DNA from 3 places in the Pseudoalteromonas sp. KG3 genome. Region 1 is predicted to be linked to each of the others. Evidence: predicted binding sites of a transcription regulator. Region 1 holds the regulator's gene; each other region holds the start of a gene.

What was found. Region 1 encodes MetJ, which represses methionine synthesis genes. Its sites were predicted from a motif close to TAGACGTCTAGACGTCTA; they were not measured.
Positions count from the first base shown of each region.
Region 2: NDQ71_RS15840 (methylenetetrahydrofolate reductase) is a predicted target of MetJ. The motif match lies at 3,525-3,542, and genes of this name have one in related genera.
Region 3: metA (homoserine O-succinyltransferase) is a predicted target of MetJ. The motif match lies at 2,458-2,475, and genes of this name have one in related genera.

Region 1 is NZ_CP098523.1:3,000,282-3,008,142, reverse strand. Features, by position in the region: gene NDQ71_RS14230 (penicillin-binding protein 1A) at 1-163, shown strand, start outside; gene metL (bifunctional aspartate kinase/homoserine dehydrogenase II) at 242-2,587, opposite strand; gene metB (cystathionine gamma-synthase) at 2,594-3,856, opposite strand; gene metJ (met regulon transcriptional regulator MetJ) at 4,092-4,412, shown strand; gene NDQ71_RS14210 (malic enzyme-like NAD(P)-binding protein) at 4,496-5,737, opposite strand; gene rpmE (50S ribosomal protein L31) at 6,295-6,507, opposite strand; gene priA (primosomal protein N') at 6,741-7,861, shown strand, end outside.
Region 2 is NZ_CP098523.1:3,366,558-3,374,418, forward strand. Features, by position in the region: gene NDQ71_RS15825 (DEAD/DEAH box helicase) at 1-923, shown strand, start outside; gene NDQ71_RS15830 (hypothetical protein) at 1,122-1,790, opposite strand; gene NDQ71_RS15835 (hypothetical protein) at 1,787-2,401, opposite strand; gene NDQ71_RS15840 (methylenetetrahydrofolate reductase) at 2,525-3,481, opposite strand; gene NDQ71_RS15845 (pitrilysin family protein) at 3,729-6,614, shown strand; gene NDQ71_RS15850 (hypothetical protein) at 6,673-7,347, opposite strand; gene cysE (serine O-acetyltransferase) at 7,565-7,861, shown strand, end outside.
Region 3 is NZ_CP098523.1:3,471,403-3,479,263, reverse strand. Features, by position in the region: gene metH (methionine synthase) at 1-377, opposite strand, end outside; gene NDQ71_RS16335 (homocysteine S-methyltransferase family protein) at 388-1,455, opposite strand; gene metA (homoserine O-succinyltransferase) at 1,445-2,392, opposite strand; gene NDQ71_RS16325 (DMT family transporter) at 2,560-3,000, shown strand; gene NDQ71_RS16320 (EamA family transporter) at 3,076-3,372, shown strand; gene ettA (energy-dependent translational throttle protein EttA) at 3,546-5,219, shown strand; gene NDQ71_RS16310 (PilZ domain-containing protein) at 5,384-5,746, shown strand; gene NDQ71_RS16305 (histone deacetylase) at 5,813-6,721, shown strand; gene NDQ71_RS16300 (hypothetical protein) at 6,791-7,465, shown strand; gene NDQ71_RS16295 (hypothetical protein) at 7,457-7,624, opposite strand; gene NDQ71_RS16290 (hypothetical protein) at 7,770-7,861, opposite strand, start outside.

The DNA.
Region 1 (7,861 bases):
GTCGGTAAGAATTGATTTAGCAACCGGTTTACTGAGTCAAAAGAACGATTACACCAGTCGCTTTGAATACTTTGAAAAAGGCACCTCGCCGACTAAGTATGTAATGCAACATGTAGAAAACGTGTTTGAAGAAGACACTAAAACGGAAGAAGAGCTGTTTTAATATTACTATGTCGCGATATAAAATCGCTTACATAAAAAAAGCGCCAATCGGCGCTTTTTTTGTTTACAAACACAGAGCTCATTTTAAGTTTTGTACTAACCAATATAAATCAGAATGTACGCCTGCAGCGGTCACTTCTTTACCCGCGCCAGGACCTTGGATCACCAAGGCATTATCACTATACCACTGGCTGTTAATGACAAAAATATTATCGCCAGGAGTTAAGTTAGCCAGTGCATCCCCCTGCGTTGCATACGCGAGTCCAACTTTAGCTGTTACTTTACCATCGGTAATTGTCAGCGCACCGGTATAACGCAGTACCTTGTTTTCTGTCGCCGCAGACTGTGCTTTTTCAACAATAAAGTCATCAAGCAACTGCTTATTATCAAGGAAAGACTGCCAATCACCTTGCGCTAATTGCGCGGGCATTAATGGCGTTAAGGCAATGTCGTCCAGCTCTAACGTTAATCCTAATTCACGGGCTAAAATAAGTAGCTTGCGCTGCATATCACGCCCTGATAAATCTTCACGGGGATCAGGCTCGGTATAGCCCATTTGCTGCGCTTGCAGTACCAGCTCTGAAAACGCCACACTGCCGTCATAACTACTGCACAACCACGATAAAGTACCCGAGAATACCCCTTCAATATGGGTGATACTGTCACCACTGTTTTGTAAATCAGCTAATGCAAAGTTAATCGGTAAACCGGCGCCAACACTGGTGTTATAACGCCATAATAAATTACGTTCGGCTAAATTGCGACGCAAGCTTTGATACCAATCATTATTTGCAGTACCCGCGTACTTGTTAGCGCTGATCAAATGGCAATCTAAGTTCACAAACGCAGGGTAAAGCTCACTAAACGCTTCACTGGCAGTAATATCAATAACCACTTTGTGCTCGTAATCAAGTTCACTGATACGGGTTAATAAATCATCCTGTTGATAGTCAATCGCTTCGTTTTGCCATTGTGATTGCCATTGCTCAAGCGCAATGCCACTTGGGCTAAACAGCATTGCCCGCGAGCGTAACAAACCAACTAGTTTAACGCTAAAATGCTGTTGCAAACGGTTCAGTTGTTGACTAAGTTGCTCAATAAACACTTCACCAACATTACCTAAACCCGCAACGATAATAGCCAACTCTTGGCCTTTATTGATCAATTTATCGTGCAATATGGTCAATACATCACTATCAATTGATTGATCGGTTAACAGTAAAATATAGTCTGTATCTTGATGGCTAAAGCGGGGAGTTAAGCTTTGCTCAGTAAGTACTTGAGTTGCTTGCTCAAATAATTGCGCCACATCATTACGTGGTGCGACAACAGCGCAGCCATGTAAGTTAGATTCAATAATATTCGCGCGCCCTTGTAAGTGACTTACCACTTGATGAGTTGCATCAGCTGGCACTAATAAGTAGGTATCACCATTTTGCACAAAGTGATGCAGACTATGTTGAATTAGCTGGCTTAACTCACCAATTTCACCGCCTCGCAACTGATCAATACGCAATAAATCAATATTTTCTAAGGTGGTGATAAAACGCTTAGCCTTACTGTACCCTTCTTTAACGACCTCTGTAGCACTGGCTTCGGTATCATAACTGCTGCGAACCACTAGCTTAATATCAGTATTTTTCAGAGGTGATAAGGTTTTCGCATGCAATACCGGGTTGCCTAAACGAGCCAGCAAATTAGCTTGGCCGCGGCATACCTTTGAGTACTTAATGGCTTTTTTAACTTTACGCGGATCAGTACTAAATACCCCTTGGGTATCAGTCCAAATAGATACTTGGTTGGCATGGCAATAACTGCTTAACAAAGTGGCACTGTAATCACTGCCATTGCGCCCAAGGGTTACCGTATTTGCTTGGCAATCGGCGGCAATAAAGCCAGTAACCACATTAATGCAATGTGCCGAGATCAACTCAGCACAGGCCTGTTGATTTTTTTGATGTAATAACTGCCCATCATTTAAAGTAAATAACAGACGCGCATCAACATCTTTCGCCTCTAGGCCTAGTTGCTGCAAATAGGTTGCTAACAAGCGTGCCGACCACACTTCGCCATGAGCAAGTAATGCAGCTTCCTGTAAGCTTTGCTGCTGCGCTTGTTGTGCTATTAAGGCCAACTCTTGATCAAGTACGTTTAATGCTGCGTGTCGCGCCGTAGGGCTTAACAATTGCTCAATCAAAGTACGTTGGTGGTTATCGAGCTGCAGTAAAATATCACTTACTGCTTGTTGATCACCTTGTTGGTAGCTTTGCCACAACTTAACTAGCGTATTGGTGGTTTTACCGGCGGCAGAAACTACCACACAGTCACCCGCTTCAGTATGCGCTAAAATAATATTGGCAACGGCCTGATAACGCTCGGCTGAGCTTAAGCTAGAGCCACCAAATTTATGAACTATATTTACCATTTTCTATTACCACAAAGCCGTATGTGCTGGAGTCAGCTTAAATGAGCTTGATTGCTCTTTATCTTGTTGTTGCGAAACCGATGTTGCTGTAGTTGCTGCATGCAGGCCTTGACCCGGTTTCACTTTATTAAATACGCGATCTAAATCAGCCAGCAAATCTTTTGCGTCTTCAATACCGACCGAAATACGGATCAAAGTATCACCTACTCCGGCCGCTAAACGCGCGGTTGCTTCCATTCCAGCATGCGTCATGGTTGCTGGGTGGCAAATTAAGCTCTCTACGCCACCTAATGATTCCGCTAAGCTGAATTCTTCAAGGCTAGTTAAAAATGCCGCGGCATCGTTAACATCACCTTTAATATCAAAGCTTACCATACCACCAAAGCCTCGTTGTTGTTGTTTTGCCAACTCATGTTGCGGGTGAGACTCAAGGCCAGGGTAATATACTTGGCTCACATAGGGCGAGCTTTCTAAATACTGAGCAATGATAAAGGCATTTTCTTGATGCTGACGCAGGCGGACATTCAACGTACGTAGGCCCCGTAAGGTTAAATAGCTATCAAACGGTGCGCCGGTAATACCAATATTATTAGCCCACCATGCAAGCTCATCACCTAACTGTTGCGTTGCGGCAATCACAGCCCCACCCACTACATCAGAATGACCATTAATATATTTAGTGGTTGAATGCACCACAATATCAACACCAAATTCAATGGGATTTTGTAACGCCGGTGACAAAAAGGTGTTATCAGCGCCGACTAACGCACCGCACTGCTTGGCAATTGTGGTGATCGCTTTAATATCTGTTAAGCGTAAAATTGGGTTACTGGGTGTTTCAATCCAAATAAGCTTTGGTTTGATCTCAAGAATTTTTTGATGGTTTTCAGCTTTAGTTAAATCTAAAACCACTAATTTTAATAACCCGCGCTTTTCAAGCGAGGTAAATAAACGATAGCTGCCACCATAGCAATCATGTGGGATCACTAAAGTATCATCACTATTAAGTAGTTGCGTGGCTAAATGCACTGCCGCCATGCCGGTTGCAGTGATTATACCCTTGGCGCCGCCTTCAAGTTTTGCAAGGGTTTCGGCTAAGATATCTCGATTTGGGTTACCGCTGCGGCCATAATCATATTGGCGCTTGGTATCAAAATCAGCAAATGAGTAGGTGGTCGATAAATGAATGGGAGGCACAACGGCGCCATGCTGTTTATCTGCATCAATGCCATTACGCACTGCAATAGTTGCTTTGTTCTTTTGACTCATAACGTCACCTACAATTAAATGGATGTTTAGACGTCTAAAAGGTTAGAGGATCGGATTTAAGAAGTCAAAGCATTTATGCTGTTTTAGCTGTAACTATGGCAGTAAAAACATTTAAGTCGCTAGATGGCTAAATAACTAGTATTTGACTATCTTATTTAAAACGATAGAATTTCGGCATCTTTGCGCAGCAAAAGGTCGCGCAAACAATTAACAACCTGAGGCAACGACACATCCTATGGCTAAATGGAATGGTGAATATATTCACCCATACGCAGAACACGGGAAAAAATCAGAACAAGTTAAAAAGATCACCGTTTCGATCCCGTTAAATGTATTAAAAGTTTTAACTGATGAGCGTACTCGCCGTCAAATTAACAATCTTCGCCATGCAACAAACAGCGAACTACTTTGTGAAGCATTTTTACACGCATTTACTGGCCAACCATTGCCAAACGATGAAGACTTACGTAAAGATAATCCAGAGAAAGTACCTGAAGAAGTGAAGAAAATCATGCTTGAGATGGGTCTAGAAGTACCTGTACTCAACGAAGATTAAACAAAAATATACTTCAGGGATTGGCTACAAAAAAAACCTCAGCGACTTACGTTACTGAGGTTTTTTATTAACCAGCAAATAAGTTACGCCATGTAATTTTCAGGCATATCGATTTGCGCAACACCCGAATCTATAGCCGCCTGCGCGACAGCTTTAGCGATACGCGGTAATAAACGCGGATCCATCGGTTTTGGAATAATATACTCAGGGCCAAATTCAAGCTTATCTACACCCGCTGCTTTTAACACTTCAGCAGGGACTGGCTCTTTAACAATACTACGAATAGCATCAACCGCCGCAATTTTCATTTCATCATTAATTTTGCTGGCGCGTACATCGAGTGCACCGCGGAAAATAAATGGGAAACACAATACGTTATTTACTTGGTTTGGATAATCAGAACGACCCGTCGCCATAATTAAATCATTTCGTGCACCGTGAGCAAGCTCAGGTGATATTTCTGGATCTGGGTTTGAACACGCAAATACTACGGGTCTATCAGCCATCAGTTTTAGATCTTCAGCTGCTAATAGGTTTGGCCCAGATACCCCCACAAAAACATCGGCATCAGCAATTACATCTTGCAAAGTACGTTTATCAGTATTGTTAGCAAATAACTGTTTATATTCGTTTAAATCATCACGACGAGTATGGATCACACCTTTACGGTCTAGCATATAAATATGTTCACGCAATGCACCACACTTAATCAGCAATTCCATACATGCAACCGCAGCCGCGCCTGCACCTAAGCACACGATAATGGCATCTTCAATATCTTTACCTTGCACTTCAAGTGCATTGATCATGCCTGCGGCTGTAACAATCGCAGTACCGTGTTGATCGTCGTGGAACACCGGAATGCTACAACGTTCGATCAATGCCTTTTCGATTTCAAAGCATTCTGGCGCTTTAATATCTTCTAAGTTAATGCCACCAAACGTATCTGCGATGTTTGCCACCGTATTAATAAAGTCTTCAGTGGTATTGTGTTTTACTTCAATATCAATCGAATCTAGGCCTGCAAAGCGTTTAAATAATAAAGCTTTACCTTCCATTACTGGTTTTGACGCCAATGGCCCTAAGTTACCTAAACCTAAGATTGCGGTACCGTTAGTAATAACCGCAACCATATTGCCTTTACCTGTGTATTTATAGGCATTAGCAGGATCAGCAGCGATTTCACGTACAGGTTCTGCAACACCAGGGCTATATGCTAAAGCGAGATCTTGGACTGTTTCAGCCGGCTTAGTTAGCTCGACACTGATTTTTCCTGGAACGGGATGCGAATGGTAATGTAAAGCTTGTTCACGAAAATCTGACATAACGCGATTTTATCCTGCAAGTAAATTAAGTTGAAAGTGAGAGTAAGCAGTTCTTATAGGGAACGATACCTATATTATAATTAAATTCAAGCAATATCAGGTCTATCCTGTTATATGCTATATCCGTTAATTTTATGCGTTTTATCGTCAAGTTTTGCAAAAAAACTGTAATTAAAAGCGATAAAAACCACATAAAGCATCAAAAAACCCAACCAAAAATGCTTGTTAAGTGAATATTTAAAGCAAAAACTATCAGCAAAAGTAGATATTCACATAAGTGAGACGTTAGCAACATTTAGCAGCATAAAGGTTAACTTTATCGACAAAAGCATTTAATCTAGCGCTTTAACACGATAATCAATATAGAGAATAAATCACTATTTGTCTGTTATTTGCTCGCTATACTGGTTATAAAAGTGGGAAATAGTCACAACATAATGAATGCAGTAAATAACGCTAAATGGGCAGGAATTAAGGGCAAGATGGACGCAGTTTTTTTAATTACAGGCATAAAAAAAAGCACCCTAAGGTGCTTTTTTCCGACAAAACAACAAGCATTACTTGCTGCTAAGTGAACCGAAACGCTTGTTGAAGCGATCAACACGGCCACCAGTGTCTAAAACTTTTTGCTTACCAGTGTAAAACGGGTGACACGCAGAACATACGTCTAAGTGAATGTCTTTACACAGTGTAGAACTAGTTTCGAATTTATTTCCACATGAACATGATGCTGAAATTACTTCGTACTTAGGGTGAATACCTTCTTTCATAGAAACCTCTAGTTAAGGCCGCATCGCTCTCCAAACCCGTAGTCTGGCACCATACGTCGTTAAAACAAATTATTTAGGACGCGTATTCTATGCAACAACCCCGCTTGCTACAAGCTTTAAATAGTGTTTTTGCTAATAAATTAAACAAAAACGTTAAAGCCAAGATTCGCTGCTAGGTTTTTAGCTGTAATTTTAGTACATTAACTTCCTTGCTAGTTATTGTTTGGGTTGTTATGAGTTTTGTTGAAGTTGCTATAAAAGTTCCGTTGCAGCGCACCTTTGATTATCGCATCCCAACGCAACTTAGCGGTTTATCAACACCGCCTCAAGTGGGGGCTCGTGTCATGGTACCGTTTGGCAATCAACGTAAAGTTGCAGTGGTATTGGCTTTAAAAACACACAGCGACGTGCCCGCCGACAAGCTCAAAGACCTATTTGAAGTCATTGACGATGAACCAATTCTATCGCCGCAACATATCGAACTATTGCGCTTTACCGCACGGTATTACTGCTATCCATTAGGCGAAACCATCCATATTGCCCTGCCAAGTGCACTGCGCCAAGGTTTATGCCCAGATAAAAGCAGTATCAATATGGTGGCACTGACCGACAAAGGCGCCAAGCTGCCGTCTTTAAAAGCAACCAGCCAATTAAACTTGCTCAAGCAATTGGCCGAATCGGGTAAATCGTCTTTAACAGAATTAAAAGCATTGGGGTTTAGTAAAAAAACCATCGACAGCTTGCTGACTAAAGAACTGATCAGCCAAACCATCGAGCACGACAATCAATGGCAGCAACAAGCGCCTACCGTGGGCAATAAACCGACGCTAAATAAAGAGCAAGCGGTTGCCTGTAGCACCATAAATCAAGCACAAGGGTTTAATAGCTTTTTACTTGAAGGGGTGACTGGCAGCGGTAAAACCGAAGTCTATTTACAGTGCCTTGAAGACGTTTTAACACGTGGCGAGCAAGCGTTAGTGCTAGTGCCTGAAATAGGCCTTACCCCGCAAACCGTTAACCGCTTTCGTCGGCGTTTTCCAGACACCCCCATTATGCTGTGGCATTCTGCGTTGACCGATAATGAACGCCTGCAAACCTGGCGCTTTTGTGAAAAAGCTAGCTGCGCAATAGTGATCGGCACCCGTTCAAGTATCTTCTTACCGTTTTTAAAACTCGGCATGATCATTGTCGATGAAGAGCATGACAGCTCTTTTAAACAACAAGACACGCTACGTTACCACGCCAGAGACTTAGCCGCTTATCGTGCTTTTCAGCATAAAATACCGCTTATTTTAGGCTCAGCTACTCCGGCTCTTGAGACTTTACATAAAGCGCTGAATAACAAATATCAATT
Region 2 (7,861 bases), 370 kb from region 1:
CATTGGCATATGGCGGCGCAAGTATTGGACCTCAAGTAAAAGCAATGAAAGGCGCGCAAGTTGTCGTAGCAACGCCAGGGCGATTACTTGATCACATCATTAAAGGCAGTATTAAACTATCAAGTGTTGATTCACTGGTATTTGATGAAGCTGACCGCATGTTAGATATGGGCTTTATTGATGAAATTAAGCGTATTTTACGCCATGTGCCAAGCGATCGGCAGACCTTATTATTTTCAGCAACGTTTGATGACAGTGTGTTTGAACTCAGTAAAAAATTACTGAAAGACCCTAAGTTAGTTGAAGTTGATAAGCGTAACTCAGCTGCTGTTGAAGTTGAGCAAATCATTTACGCAGTTGATGAAGACCGTAAACGTGAACTTGTTTCGCATATGATTGGCATGAAAAACTGGCGCCAAGTACTGATTTTTACCCGTACCAAGCAAATGGCCGACAAGCTTGCTAAAGAAATGTGTAAAGACGGGCTTAAAACAGAGTCAATCCACGGTGATAAATCACAAGGTGCCCGAGACAGAGCGCTACAAAACTTTAAAGAGGGAACCACCCGCGTATTAGTGGCAACCGATGTTGCTGCCCGTGGTTTAGATATTGTCTCACTAAAATATGTGATTAACTTTGAGTTGCCGTATATAGCAGAAGACTACGTTCACCGAATAGGTCGTACAGGCCGAGCTGGCGAGCAGGGGCTAGCTATGTCACTCGTGAGTTTAGATGAGCAATGGCTACTTGAAGAAATTGAAGTGCTGCTTGATACCCGTTTAACGCCGCAGTGGTTAGCGGGCTATGAGCCCGATCCAAATAAAAAGCCAAAAGATAATCGTAAAAATAACAATAAATCGCGAAAAGAGCGGGATAAAAAACGTATTACAGGACAAAGAGCACCCAATAGACGACGTAAATAAAAGCTTTCAGTTTTTAGCTATCAGCTGTCAGTAAAGCTCTAGCACGGCGCTAAAACGAGCGCCGTAGCTTTATTGTTTTATATGCTAAATTCAGTAGTCAAAAGTATTAATAATAAAGCGCGATATAACTTTACTAAGCTAGAGTGCCCTCTAAAAAGATAAATTTTTAAATTAAAATCGCAGCTAAAGGTTCTTACTTCAATTTAGTGTAGTTATTTCATATGGTTTATCTGCGGATTCTTTCGTAACCATAATAAGCTTAAACCCTTTACCAAATGCATCAATTACCTGCCAGTCAATACGAATTAATGCGTCTTGAACTTTATCAGCATTGAAATCGCCTGTGGCAACAACGTAGTAAAACATCTGATCTGTTTCTGTCTCAACCTTTATTGCTCCACTAATGTCCAATGATGTATTAAACTTTTTATGGTATTCACTTAGTGTTTTACCTCTCCTTTGGCTTTTATCATGTTTATTAACATAAGGGTAAGCTGTAGCAGGAAGATTGCTAATATCCTTTTTATCAAGAATTTCCTGTAAATAACTGACGTTTGAACTTTTAGCTTGGGAGTACTGTTTTAATGCGGCACAGTTCGCTTTCAACATCTGTAACAAATGAAATTCGCTCACTGCTATATCATCAGAAGCGGTTTCTTCTACTTGTTTACAGGTAGAAAAGTGTACATTCTTCTCTGAACGTAAAGTTAAATCATAATTTAATTTAATGCTCTGGTAATCCATCACAATTTCAGATTCTAAACCTGTAAAATAATTAGTAAATAATTTAGGTTTTATTTCATTAGCAGATAATTTTGAGCAGCTAACACAGATAAATATCGATAATACTAATGATAAGTTTTTCACGGTGTCGTTACCTTTATGCTGTTAGCCGCAGATAGCTTTGCTCTTACGTAGTTATTTCTTTCTGCGCTGAGTTGAGGACGATAGCTTTCTTTAGCTGCTTTAATCCAATCTCCAGTTTTGATTGCTTTATCAAACTCAGTAAACTTCGTGACAATTTTTACTGCACCTAAGTTAAAAATCATATCAAATAATGCGACTTGTATATTTTTGTCTAATTTATCAAAATCATCATAATAACCATTAGACTTTTTATATAGAGTAGAAAGCTCTCTGTAAAAAGAATCCATATGTTTGTCTAGTTGGCGTGTAATTTCTACATCTTTAATTATGAGTGTAGTAAATTGCTTATACCATTCAGCTTTATAATTTCTTTTTTGTTTAGCTATCGTTTCAAATTCTTTTTGCTTTTCTAGAGGAGTTGCAGGAGGACCCGGTTGATTGTTAACTACTTTATTCATTGGGAGCAGGGTTGCAGCTTGTTTGTTTTTTATCATATGACCTACGCCTGTGGTTACATAGCCCTGAGAGTCTAGATAAAAGTGATTAATTTTCTTCTCATATTTTATAATGTTTTTAATTACTTCTGCTTTTACCTGTGGATTTAACGGCATTTAAAATTCCTTTTAATAGTATTACCTAATTAGCATACAAGAATACTTGGAATTACCTAAAAAAACAACAATCATGAACACTAGTTCACTTAAAAATGATGGACAGGCTCAAGTTTAACTCTATTAAGCAATCTGCTTTTCAGCTAGATTCAATTCCATTGTCGCTTTTAATAAACGATAAAGGTTTATTGACGCATCAATTTCTTCTTTACGGTTAGTTAAGCTTTCAATGTTTAACCCCAGTGGAACATCTAAATGGGCGCAACTTTTTAGAATAGAGTCTAAATTTTCGCGGCAAATACGCACTGATTCACTAAGTGGATTTTGTGAATCTAACATACGCCATTTGGTTGCCTCAGGTACTGAAATACCAAGCCACTGCATAAACTCAAGTGTTTTTTCACTGCCGCATGGTGTAAACGTTAAGATGATACGGTTTGGTTTAATCCCCTGTGCTTTACAGCTGCGTGCGTAACTGGTGATCAAATCAATGGTCGCTTGGGCGTTGTAAACTGCTTGTGAGATGAAAAATTGACACCCTTGTGCGGTTTTTTTAAGTAGGCGTTCATGCTCGTTACGTTTACTCGCATGGCGCTCGGCAATGGTGACTCCACCTAAAAAGAAGTCATCCGCTTGCTCTGCCAGTACTTTATAAGCATTGGGCAGGCTTAATTTTATATCACCGGCTGATGATGGGCTGCCAACTAGCACTAAGTTCTTTAAGTCATAGTCGTTTTTAGTCTCATCAAGCCACTGTTTAAACTCCGCTTCGCCACGCTGTGCAACACTTTTATACGTGATCACATCAAGGTGCGATAAGCTACGTAACAAGTGGCTGTATTCACGTGGATCAACCGTTTTTTTAAACGGAAAAGGGCGTGGCTTATCAGTGCGGCTGCTTTCATCTTGAATGTCGTAAATAATTACGCCATCGTATTCAATTTCATGTAAACGGTCCAACAGCTTTTGAGCGATTGTTTCAAGCTGCGCTTTATCAGTACCAATACGTGGCGGGGTAGTACCAATTAAGTACACACCTTGATTGGTATCTTCAATTTTCTGTTGTAGTGATAAAGCCATAATCCTCATTCCAGCTAATTAGTTTCTATAGCAAACAATATAACAGCCATTTAGACGTCTAGATAGATTTTTCTGGTGAGTTTTTTTCAATAAACATGAATTTTATTCATATTGAACTGGTGTTGCTAGTGCGTTTATACACAACTGTTTACATATTTTATTGTGCTAGGGGTCTTATATTACCTTGCTTTGTTGCATAATCAGGTGACTAAAAACAAGAAATATATTCAACTAACAAGGGATAACAATGAAATTTAAATTATTAGCAACCAGCCTTGCGGTAACGCTTGCGCTGGGCGGCTGTGCGAGTAACAGCGGCTCTAACATGGTCAAAGAAGTTGAGATTGAACAGTCAACGGTTGCCAGCAGCAATGATCGGGTGTTCTCACAGAATTATTTATTAGAAGAGCTTGATAACGGTTTACGCGTTATGGTGGTTAAAACTGATTACCCTGATGTGGTATCACTACAAATTCCGGTGTCAGTCGGTTCTCGTAATGAAGTGGAAGCGGGCAAAACTGGCTTTGCACACTTTTTTGAACACATGATGTTTAAAGGCTCTGAAAAATTCCCGCAAGATGTATATTCAGACATTCTAAAAAATTCAGGTGTCGATAACCGCGCTTACACCACTAATGATTACACTAATTATCACTTAAACTTTTCAAAGCAGCACCTTGATAAGGTACTTGAAATTGAAGCCGATATTTTTCAAAACCTCACTTACTCAGAAGAGCAGTTCCGCACTGAAGCGCTTACTGTAAAAGGCGAATACCTTAAAAACAATGCCAGCCCAGTGCGTAAGTTGCTCTCTGCTGTGCGTAATGAAGCATTTGAAAAACATACCTATAAACACACCACCATGGGCTTTTTTGAAGATATTGAAGCCATGCCTGAGCAAATGGCGTACGGTAAAGAGTTTTTTGAAAAGTTCTATAAGCCTGAATATGTATCGCTGGTGATTGTCGGTGATGTCGATCCGCAAGCAACCATAGCAATGGTTAAAAAGTATTGGGGTAAGTGGCAAAAAGGTGACTATGTTGCCGATATTCCAACTGAGCCGAAGCAACAAGCAGCCAAGTATGTCCATGAGCAAAACGAAGGCCTACCAGGACATTGGTTATTGGTTTCATACAAAGGAACTGCGTGGCAACCAGAGCAAAAAGACCGTGCAGCACTTGATTTATTGTCACAACTTTATTTCTCAAGCAACTCTGACTTATATCAAGAGCTAGTAGTTGATAAACAAATCGCTAGCCAAATGTTTAGCTACAACCCAGATACAAAAGATCCGGGCTTACTACACGTATTTGTAAAAGTTGAAAATGAAGCTGATTTAGCTAAAGCGCGTGATGCCATCAATAACACTTATGCAAAAGCACGCACTGAGCTGGTTGATAGCCAAAAATTAGCCGATTTAAAGTCAAACTTAAAATACAGCTTTATTAATGGCTTAGATTCTTCTCAAGCAATAGCTTCAACCCTTGCAAGCTACATGCATTTTGAGCGTGATCCAGAAGTGGTCAATCAATTATATGCAACGGCCGACAGCATCAGTGCGCAAGATATTCAAGATATTGCTAATAAGTACTTTGTCGATAGTAGCCGAACAACTGTAACTATGTCAGCGCTTGATAAAATTGCTGGTTTTGAGCAAGAAGTTGATTTAAACAGCCTAGTTGCTAGTAAGCAGACAGTGCAAGAGCATCACTTTAAAGTGCTTGATAAAACCAACAGCTCACCGTTGATTGATATTAATTGGCTATTCCATACAGGTGCGGCGGCGGATCCTAAAGGTCAAAAAGGCGTGGCTGCGCTAACTGCTGCAATGCTTGCTCAAGGTGGCTCAGAATCTAAGAGCTATAACGATATCAAAAAAGCACTGTATCCACTGGCTGGCAGCTTTGGTTATCAAATTGATAAAGAAATGATTTCTTTACAAGGGCGAGTACATAAAGACAATGCGCCGCAGTGGTACGCATTAGTTAGTGAGCAGTTACTTAACCCTGGTTTTAGAGAAGACGACTTTAAGCGTTTGAAGAAAGAGCTGATTGACGGTATTAAATCGGGCCTTAAAGCATCTAACGATGAAGAGTTAGGTAAAGAAGTGCTTTATCATAAGCTCTATCAAGGTCACCCGTATGAAAGCTACAATTATGGTGATTTGTCAGATCTAGAAGCCCTGACATTGGATGATGTGAAAGCGTTTTACGCAAAAGAGTTTACTCAAGCTAAATTAACTGTCGGTTTAATTGGCGCAGTGCCTGAATCACTAAAAGCTACCATGTTTGCAGATTTAAGCGAATTACCTAAAGGTCAGCAAAGTCGTTTATCAATCCCTGATGCGCCAGCGCTAAAAGGTCATCATGCAACGATTGTTGAAAAGTCAGCACAGTCAACCGCGGTATCGTTTGGCTTCCCGATTGATACCATTCGTAGCAGTGAAGACTGGACGGCATTGTGGTTAGTGCGTTCATACTTTGGCGAACATCGCAGTTCAAATGCATACCTGTATGAGCGTATTCGTCAAACGCGTGGTATGAACTACGGCGATTACGCTTATATCGAATACTTCCCACGTGGTATGTTCCAAACCAAGCCGGATGCTAACCTTGGTCGTTCTGAGCAGATATTCCAAGTTTGGTTACGCCCGCTGCGTTCAAACAACGATGCACATTTTGCAACTCGTACCGCTTTATTTGAACTTGATAAACTGATCAAAAATGGCATGACAGAAAAAGATTTTAACGCAACGCGTAATTTCTTAATTAACTTTGTGCCACAAATGGTCGCCAGTCAAAACCGTCAACTAGGTTACGCACTTGATAGCGAGTTTTATAACACGGATTCGTTTGTGAAGTATGTTACGACTAAGCTTGAAAAGCTGACCTTGGCTGATGTCAATCGTGTGATTAAAGCTAATTTACAAACTGATGATATCCAGTATGTGTTTATTACCGGTGATGGCAAAGACATGCAAAAACGCTTAGCGTCTGAGCAAACATCGCCTATGGTGTATAACGCAGAAAAGCCAGCTGAGCTGGTGGCAGAAGATAAAGTGATTGCTGATTACAAACTAGCAATTCCTGCGAAAAACATTGAAGTACTTGCAGTAGATGAAGTGTTTCAATAAGTGTAATTAAAAGCTGAATTGAAGTGCCTCAATTATTGAGGCACTTTTTTAGTGATAGTCACTTTTTATTTAGCCATTTCTCCATTGCTTGATCGTAAGCCTCTGTGACTTTTGTATTGGGACAATCAATCGCTTGTATATAGCTATCAGGTAAATCACTTTTTGGTATAACACCAGCCCCCATAGATACTTTCTTAAAGCATCTATCACCGTAGCGATAGATAGAAAGCTGCATACTTTGTTTTTCAATTTTTAATGGATCTATGCTGTTTGCTTTGTGTGCCTTTGGCACCGAAATGCGCTGTGGTTGAGTGGACGTATTCGATTGAGATTGCGTTGCCGGTAATGTAGTTTGTTGTTCTTTAAGTATATGTTCCAAGCCTAGTTTTAGATCTATCTTTTTGTAGTTGTTAGTTTGTTCATCAGTTGTAGTGGGCGGCGATTTCTTTTGCTGTTTAATTTTAACGCTGGGGCTTATGCTCGTAGCTGATGTTTTCGGTTGCGTTTTTGGGGAGGTCGCTTCGATTTGTTGTTTTGGCTTGCTAGGGATAGGCTGCTGCGGCTTTTTAGCCACAGGTAAAGATTTAATGTTAGAGGGGACAGTGATCATATATGCTTTAATTGGAGCTGTTTTTTGTTGTTGTAGTTTTGGTATTTTAATGGTTGTAAAGATTAAAAGAATTATCCCGTGGAGCAGTAATGAAATAATCAGAGGCCAGCGCCACGTTGTCACATTACATTCCTTATTTGTGCTAGCTATACGATAACTATATGACCTTTTAAGGAACAGAAAGTTTCTAACCAAGGGTTAAATTTATTTAATAAAGTTGTGGATCAAGCAGGAAAGTTATATCTAATAACCAGAACAAATAATTACAGTGTTAACACATACGTGATGAAATCCGTTAAACTGAAACAAAGTACACCCAGTATTAATTTAAGGCCGTCCTATGCGTCATGAAATTTGGCAACAGCTTCGCACAGAAGCAAAAGAAGTCGTTACCCGTGAACCTCTGTTAGCAAGTCATGTGTATTCATGCATTCTAAATCATGAGTGTTTAGGATCTGCGTTGAGTTTTATCGTTGCCAATAAGTTATCTGATGCTGTGGTATCTGCATTTACTATACGTGAATTGTTTGATCAGGCTTTTGTTGAGTGTGATCGCATGTTGACTCATGTGGCTCATGATATAAAAGCGGTTAAAGATCGTGACCCTGCTGCCGATACTTATTTAACTGTGATCTTA
Region 3 (7,861 bases), 470 kb from region 1:
TTAATAATTTTAGCTTGGCGAATAAATGGCTCTTCGCCTTCTTTTAGCGAGATTGAGTTTACAATTGCCTTGCCTTGAATGCACTTTAAGCCCGCTTCGATAACTTCCCACTTAGAGGAATCGACCATGATTGGTACTTTAGAAATATCAGGTTCTGAAGCAATCAAATTTAAAAATTTAACCATCGCGGCTTTTGAGTCCAACATGGCTTCATCCATGTTGATATCAATCACTTGCGCGCCGTTTTCTACTTGTTCGCGAGCAACGCTAAGGGCGGTCTCGTAATCTTCTTCCATGATCAAACGCTTGAACATGGCTGAGCCGGTAACATTGGTACGTTCGCCGACGTTGGTAAATACTGCAATTTGTTGTGTCATCTCGGCTACCTTAATTTAAGTTACACGCTTCAAGACCCGATAAGCGCATACGCACTTCAAGCTCAGGTAGTGGACGAGGTTTAACACCTTCAAGTCCTTTCGCAAATGCCCTGATGTGCGCGGGCGTAGTACCACAACAGCCGCCAACAATATTGATAAAACCTGACTTACCCCAATCGATAATTTCTTTTGCCATTTCAGGGGCTTCTAAGTCATATTCACCAAACTCGTTCGGTAAACCAGCATTGGGATGAACTGATACAAAGGTTTCACAAACCCGTGATAGCTCTTCAACATATTGGCGCAGTAGATCTGGACCAAGCGCGCAATTTAAACCAATTGAAATCGGCTTAATATGACGAATCGAATTATAAAACGCCTCGGTGGTTTGCCCTGACAATGTTCGCCCAGATGCATCGGTAATGGTGCCAGAAATCATCACAGGTAACTTGCGACCGGCTTGCTCAAACGCTTCTTCAACCGCGAATGACGCAGCTTTAGCATTTAAGGTATCAAAAATGGTTTCAATCAAAATTAAATCAACACCACCTTCCATTAACGCAAGGGTTGATTCAACGTAAGCGGTAACTAGCTTGTCAAAAGTAATATTACGATAACCAGGATCGTTTACATCCGGAGAAATCGAACAGGTTTTTGAAGTAGGCCCTAATACACCCGCTACATAACGCGGTTTTGCTGGGTTTTTAGCCGTGAACTCATCACAAATACTGCGTGCTAATTTAGCTGACTCGAGGTTAATCTCACGACTGATGTTGGCCATGTCATAATCTTCCATCGAAATGGTGGTCGAGTTAAAGGTATTGGTTTCAATAATGTCGGCACCGGCATTTAAAAAGCCGCGATGAATATCGGCAATAATTTGTGGTTGCGTTAAGCTTAGTAAGTCATTGTTGCCTTTGATCAGTACATGCCAATCTTTAAAGCGCTCACCACGATAATCTTGTTCTTCTAATTTATGCTCTTGGATCATAGTACCCATGGCGCCATCCAAGATTAAAATACGCTGTTTGAGTGCGTCAATTATCTCAACACGTTTGTTTTCTAAATTATTCGGCATAGTTGTTAGTCCTTACGGCTTGGCTAACTAAATTAATATCATACGGTGTGGTTTGATACACATAATAATTTAACCAGTTCGAAAAAAGCAAAAAGGCATGACTTTGCCAAGTTTTCGACGGTTCGTTATCTGGGTTATTATCTGGAAAGTAGTTTTCAGGCAATGGCGCATCGGGGCCTTTTTCTAAATCGCGCTGATACTCGCCTTTTAAGGTGTCTGCATCATACTCGGGGTGACCGGTAATATACACTTGGCTGCCGGATTTATTTTTTATTAAGTAAGCACCTACTTGCTCTGAGCCTGCCAGTACTACTAGGTCATCACAGGCGTTAATTTTTTCAATATCAATATGGCCATAACGCGAGTGCGGTACTACAAAGGTGTCGTCAAAACCACGGGTTAATGCGCCATGTTCAAAATAACACTTGTGGGTAAATACGCCGCAGAGTTTATTTTCTTTTAATTCACGCTTTAAATTATGGTGGTGGAATAAACCCGCGTGGGCCGCCCAACACGAAAATAATGTTGAGGTTACATGCTGCTCTGCCCAATCTAAAATTACCTTTAGTTCATCCCAGTAGGCTACATCGTCATATTCTAAATGTGCCAATGGTGCGCCGGTAATGAGTAATGCATCGTAGTTGTTGTCTTTCACCTCAGAGAAATAACGGTAGAAAGTGTCTAAATGCTGCTCTGAGTTACTACTGCTGCGATGAGTGTCTAAACGTAATAACTCGACATTTACCTGTAAGGGGGAATTAGCAAGCAAACGAATAAACTGCACCTCGGTTTCAACCTTATTAGGCATTAAGTTTAAAATCGCCAACCGCATTGGACGGATCTCTTGCGTTTTAGCGCGGCTTTTTGGCATTACGAATACGTTTTCTTGGCGTAACTTCGCAATTGCGGGCAATTCATCTTTAACGGTAATAGGCATACTCATCTCCAAGGCATATTTAACCAATGGCTAATTATGAACGGATAGCTGGAAATTTCAACCTCTAGATGTTTAGATGTCCAAATGAATTTATTTTAGCCATTCTTTTGCATTCTAAAAACCGCTCGCCATAATGCGCCTGTTGATTTTATTTTAAGATAGTAAACGTGATTGATTGGCTAGGCTTAGGAGAACTTTTTGCTATATTAGCAGCTATTGTTTGGGCGCTTTCGAACATTTTATATAAAGGTTTTAGCCATCACTTAACGCCTATGCAGCTAAACATCAGTAAAAGCGTGTTAGCAAGTGCCATGATGTTAACGACCATTGCGATTACTCAAGACGCTGCACTACCACATCATCTGACAAGCTGGCTTTGGCTAATTGCTGGTGGGGTGATTGCAATTGGCGATAGCGCCTATTTTACTGCGCTGCGAAATATTGGCCCTGCTCGCACGTTAATTATTGAGTCCCTTGCTCCAGCCCTTGTGGGGGTTTTTAATATCCTGCTATTAAATCATTATTTATCGCCATTTTCATGGTGCGGTATTGTACTCACCACCATTGGCGTAGTAATAGCAATCAAGCCTGAAAAAACATCGCCATAGGTTGATCAGCAACATTATCACAAAGGTGTTTTATGTGCCCTTGTAGCTGCCATCTGCCAAGCGCTCGGTATGGTGATGTCTGAAGGCGCACTCAATAATGAACAAATGAGTAGCTTATGGGCGGCATTAATTAGATTAGCAGCAGGTACGATGACTGTGGCCTTAGTTGTTGCAGTGTTTAAAAGCTGTGAATTTAAACAAGCACTAACTCTGAGGGGAATTAGCGGCAAACAATGGTTTTTTGCGGCTGTGTTTTTAGGCACTTTCCTTGGTTTATGGCTTCAACTTGGCGCAGTTAAATATACCGATCCAGCCATTGCACAAACGATTTTCGCAACCGCGCCATTAATTGTAATGAGCATTGGTTTATAAAGCGCGAGCCCGTTACCAATAAAATGTTAATAGGCGGCTTGCTTGCTTTAATCGGTGTAGGAGTATTGCTCGCGAATTAGCACATTGTTATTTGGTTGATTCGTTGACTGTTTCACCTGTCAGCCACTACAATACAACATTGAAATTTTTATTATTATTTGAAGGCTCCTTTCATGGTTTTACCTGATAAGTTTATATTCTCGATGAGTCGAGTATCTAAGGTTGTGCCACCTAAACGCACTATCTTAAAAGATATTTCTTTGCATTTTTTCCCGGGCGCAAAAATTGGTGTCCTTGGTTTAAACGGTTCTGGTAAATCAACGTTGCTACGTATTATGGCCGGCCTTGATCAAGAGTTTGAAGGTGAGGCATACCCTCAACCGGGCACTAAAATTGGTTACTTACCGCAAGAGCCTATTCTAGATGAAAGCAAAACGGTTCGTGAAACTGTGGAAGAAGCAGTCAGCGAAGTGAAAAACGCGCTTAACCGTCTTGATGAAGTATATAACGAATACGCGATGGAAGATGCTGACTTTGACGCACTAGCCAAAGAGCAAGGTGAGCTTGAAGCAATTATTCAAGCCCACGATGGTCATAACATCGACAACGTATTAGAGCGCGCCGCAGATGCCCTGCGCTTACCTGAGTGGGATGCTAAAATAGAATTTTTGTCAGGTGGTGAGCGTCGCCGTGTCGCTATCTGTCGTTTACTGCTTGAAAAACCAGATATGCTTATCCTCGATGAGCCGACTAACCACTTAGATGCAGAATCTGTAGCATGGCTTGAGCGCTTCTTGCATGATTACGAAGGCACTGTTGTGGCGGTAACCCATGACCGTTACTTCCTCGATAATGTAGCTGGCTGGATCTTAGAGCTTGACCGTGGTGAAGGTATTCCATGGGAAGGTAATTATTCTTCTTGGCTTGAGCAAAAAGATGCGCGCCTGCAGCAAGAGCAAAAGTCTGAAAAAGCCCGTCAAAAATCAATTGCACAAGAACTTGAGTGGGTACGTTCAAACCAAAAAGGTCGTCAAGCTAAGTCAAAAGCGCGTATGGCGCAATTTACTGAAATGCAGCAGTCTGATTACCAAAAACGTAATGAAACCAATGAGCTATTTATTCCACCTGGACCACGTTTAGGGGATCAAGTTATTGAAGTTAAAAACTTGAAGAAGAGCTTTGGCGATCGTGTATTGATTGATGATCTAAGCTTTACTGTGCCTAAAGGCGCAATTGTTGGCATTATCGGTGCCAATGGTGCGGGTAAATCAACGCTGTTTAAAATGCTCAGCGGTGAAGACAAACAAGACAGCGGCGAAATTAACCTAGGTGAAACGGTTGAACTGGCAACCGTTGATCAGTTCCGTGGCAATATGGATGACAGCAATACTGTTTTCCAAGAAATTTCAAACGGCCAAGACGTACTAAAAATTGGTAACTTTGAATTCCAAAGCCGTGCCTATGTTAGTCGCTTTAACTTCAAAGGTAACGATCAGCAAAAATTTGTTAAGGACTTGTCAGGTGGTGAACGCAACCGCTTACACTTAGCTAAGTTATTAAAAGCCGGTGGCAACGTTATCCTGCTGGATGAGCCAACCAATGATTTGGACGTGGAAACATTACGTGCCCTTGAGAATGCAATTTTAGAATTCCCAGGTTGCGTTATGTGTATCTCGCATGACCGTTGGTTCTTAGACCGTATTGCAACACATATTTTAGATTACCGTGACGAAGGCCAAATTAACTTCTTCGATGGTAACTACACTGAATATGAAGAATGGCTTAAAAAGACCTTAGGCACTGCGGCTACGCAACCTAAGCGTATTAAGTACAAGAAGATAGGTTAGGTCTAAGTTCTAGGTTCTAGGTTCTAGGTTCTAGGTTCTAGGTTCTAAACATATTTTAAGCCCCGCATTTATGTGGGGCTTTTTATTTCTGAAACAAAAAACGCTTGCTACAAGCGAGTAAAAAACACGCTATACTTAACTTAATGCAACTAAAAGGAGTAACAATGAAAAATCGCCGACATTACACGCGCATTTTATTTTCAACCCCTGCGCATTTAACCAATAATACCCACAGTTATCCGTGCCAGTTGCTTGATATCTCATTAAATGGTGCGTTAGTTAGTCGCAATAGTGAGTTTAATTTTGCAAAAAACAGTAGTGCTATTTTGGCCTTTAAACTGCCACAAAGCGATATCATCATCGCGATGACGGTCACTATTTGTCATATCGAGCAGCAACATATCGGCTTAAAATGCACCCATATTGATATTGATAGTATCACCCATTTAAAACGCTTAATTGAGTTGAATCTCGCCGACGATGATTTATTGCATCGTGAACTTGAGAGTTTGATCCATGGAGCGTAAAGCAAGTAACTGGATTGCAGTTATCCAGTAGGTTACCCTAGAGAAAATTCGCAACACAATCTGACTATGGCACTAAATCCACATCTACCACTGGTTTACCATCCCAACTATTCGTTTAACTTTGATCCTAATCATCGCTTTGTTATGAGTAAGTTTGCTAATTTATACCAGCAAGTCAAAGCGCTGGGATTAATTAATAGCAATCTTATAACACCTCAACTTGGCAGCCCTGAGGCGCTTGAATTGGTACATTGTGATAATTACATTCAAGATTTATGGCATAACCGCTTAGGTGATAAAGCTATGCGTCGCATTGGACTACCGTGGTCTGAACAATTAATGGCACGTACTTTTACCGCGCCAATTGGCACGTTGCAAACTGCACGCTTAACCCTTGAACACGGCATTGCATGCCATTTAGCAGGCGGTACACACCACGCCCACAGCGATTTTGGCTCTGGCTATTGTATGGTCAACGATTTAGCCTTTACTGCGCAAACGCTGATCCAATCGGGTGAAGTTACTAATGTATTGATTTTTGACTTAGATGTTCACCAAGGCGATGGCACCGCCGCCATGTTACAACACCAACCTTATGCCTATACCTGTTCAATTCATTGTGAAAAAAACTTCCCATTTCGTAAGTCAGCCAGCGATCTCGACATTGGTTTAGCCAACAATATGCAAGACGATGAATACTTAGGTATTGTTGATGATACCTTGAGTTTTCTACTCAAAGAACTCAACCCTGATTTAGTCCTTTATGATGCCGGTGTCGATATTTGGCAACAAGATGGCCTAGGCAAACTTGATATTAGCTGGCAAGGCATTGAAAAACGAGATCACTTGGTTCTTAAACGCTGCCTTGAAAGTAATACTCCAGTAGCGACAGTGATTGGCGGTGGCTATGACAAAGATCATCTGCGCCTTGCAAAACGCCACGCCATCGTTGTAGAGCAAGCTGCCCGTTTTTAAGCAAACTATAAAACTGCTAAAACAGTATTTTTGACTACACTTTAAATTCATACCGTTATTGAGATTATTATGCGACTGTTGTTTATTTTATTACTTGCATTTATGTCGAGTATTGCCACTGCCGAAGAGGAAGCAATAAAAGAAGAACTTCCGCCGATTAACCCAGCTTATAATGCAGAACATGCTATGGTACTCGTTAATCAAGGCTCGCGTATTTTTGCAGTTAACCTACCGACATATAAATTACCTCACGATGTACAAGTTGTTTATCAAATTGAAAACCCAGATATCGCTTTTTTAAGCCTGGTACGTGATGCAGAGCTTATTACTATCAAACCACAACCGTTTAATATTCAACGGCTAATGCGTGGCGAAGAACTAACAATTACGGCAGATGTGTATGCCGGACACTACCAGCGCGATGGCAGTTTGGTTTATCAACATAGAGCTATTGTAATGAGTAAATTACTTTATGCGCGGGAATTAACTGATTTGAACGAATCATCGCAGTGGCAAGAATACGACATGATCACCCTCAAAAATAATGAGCGAATTTATATCCATAAAATAACCCAAGCACCGAGTTTTAATCACCTTATTTTTGCAGATTTAACTAATGCCTGTCTGCAAAAATTTCGCACATCAAAACGCGTCCCAAATGCTAGCGAATTAACCTATAAATTTGCCAACTGTGGCACCTTAAAGCCGCTCTATTTTGATGCTGAAGATTTGCAGTCAAAGTGACTGAAAACTCAACGAGGTATGTGAAATGTTGTTAATAACATTGAAAAACATGTTTGCTTGTTCATCAGGCATCACTTGCTCTCCCCTGTAGTAAACATAAGAGCGTCCATCACTGCCATGAAATTGTATCCAATGGTTATCCCATTGAAGGTATTGCATTATCTATCTCAACACCTTCACCACGCCAATAATCATCAGTTCATTGCTACTGAACTAGCAGCACTGAAAAAAAACACATAACAAGGAAACACTAATTTTAATATAAAGCTTTAATCGCAATAAAAGAAAAATGAAATATCTGCCTCTATTTATTTCTCTCTTGGTGAATCATCTCCTCGCTATATTTGATTATTTTAGCTTTGAAAGAAAACATATATACAGCTACAGCCATTAACA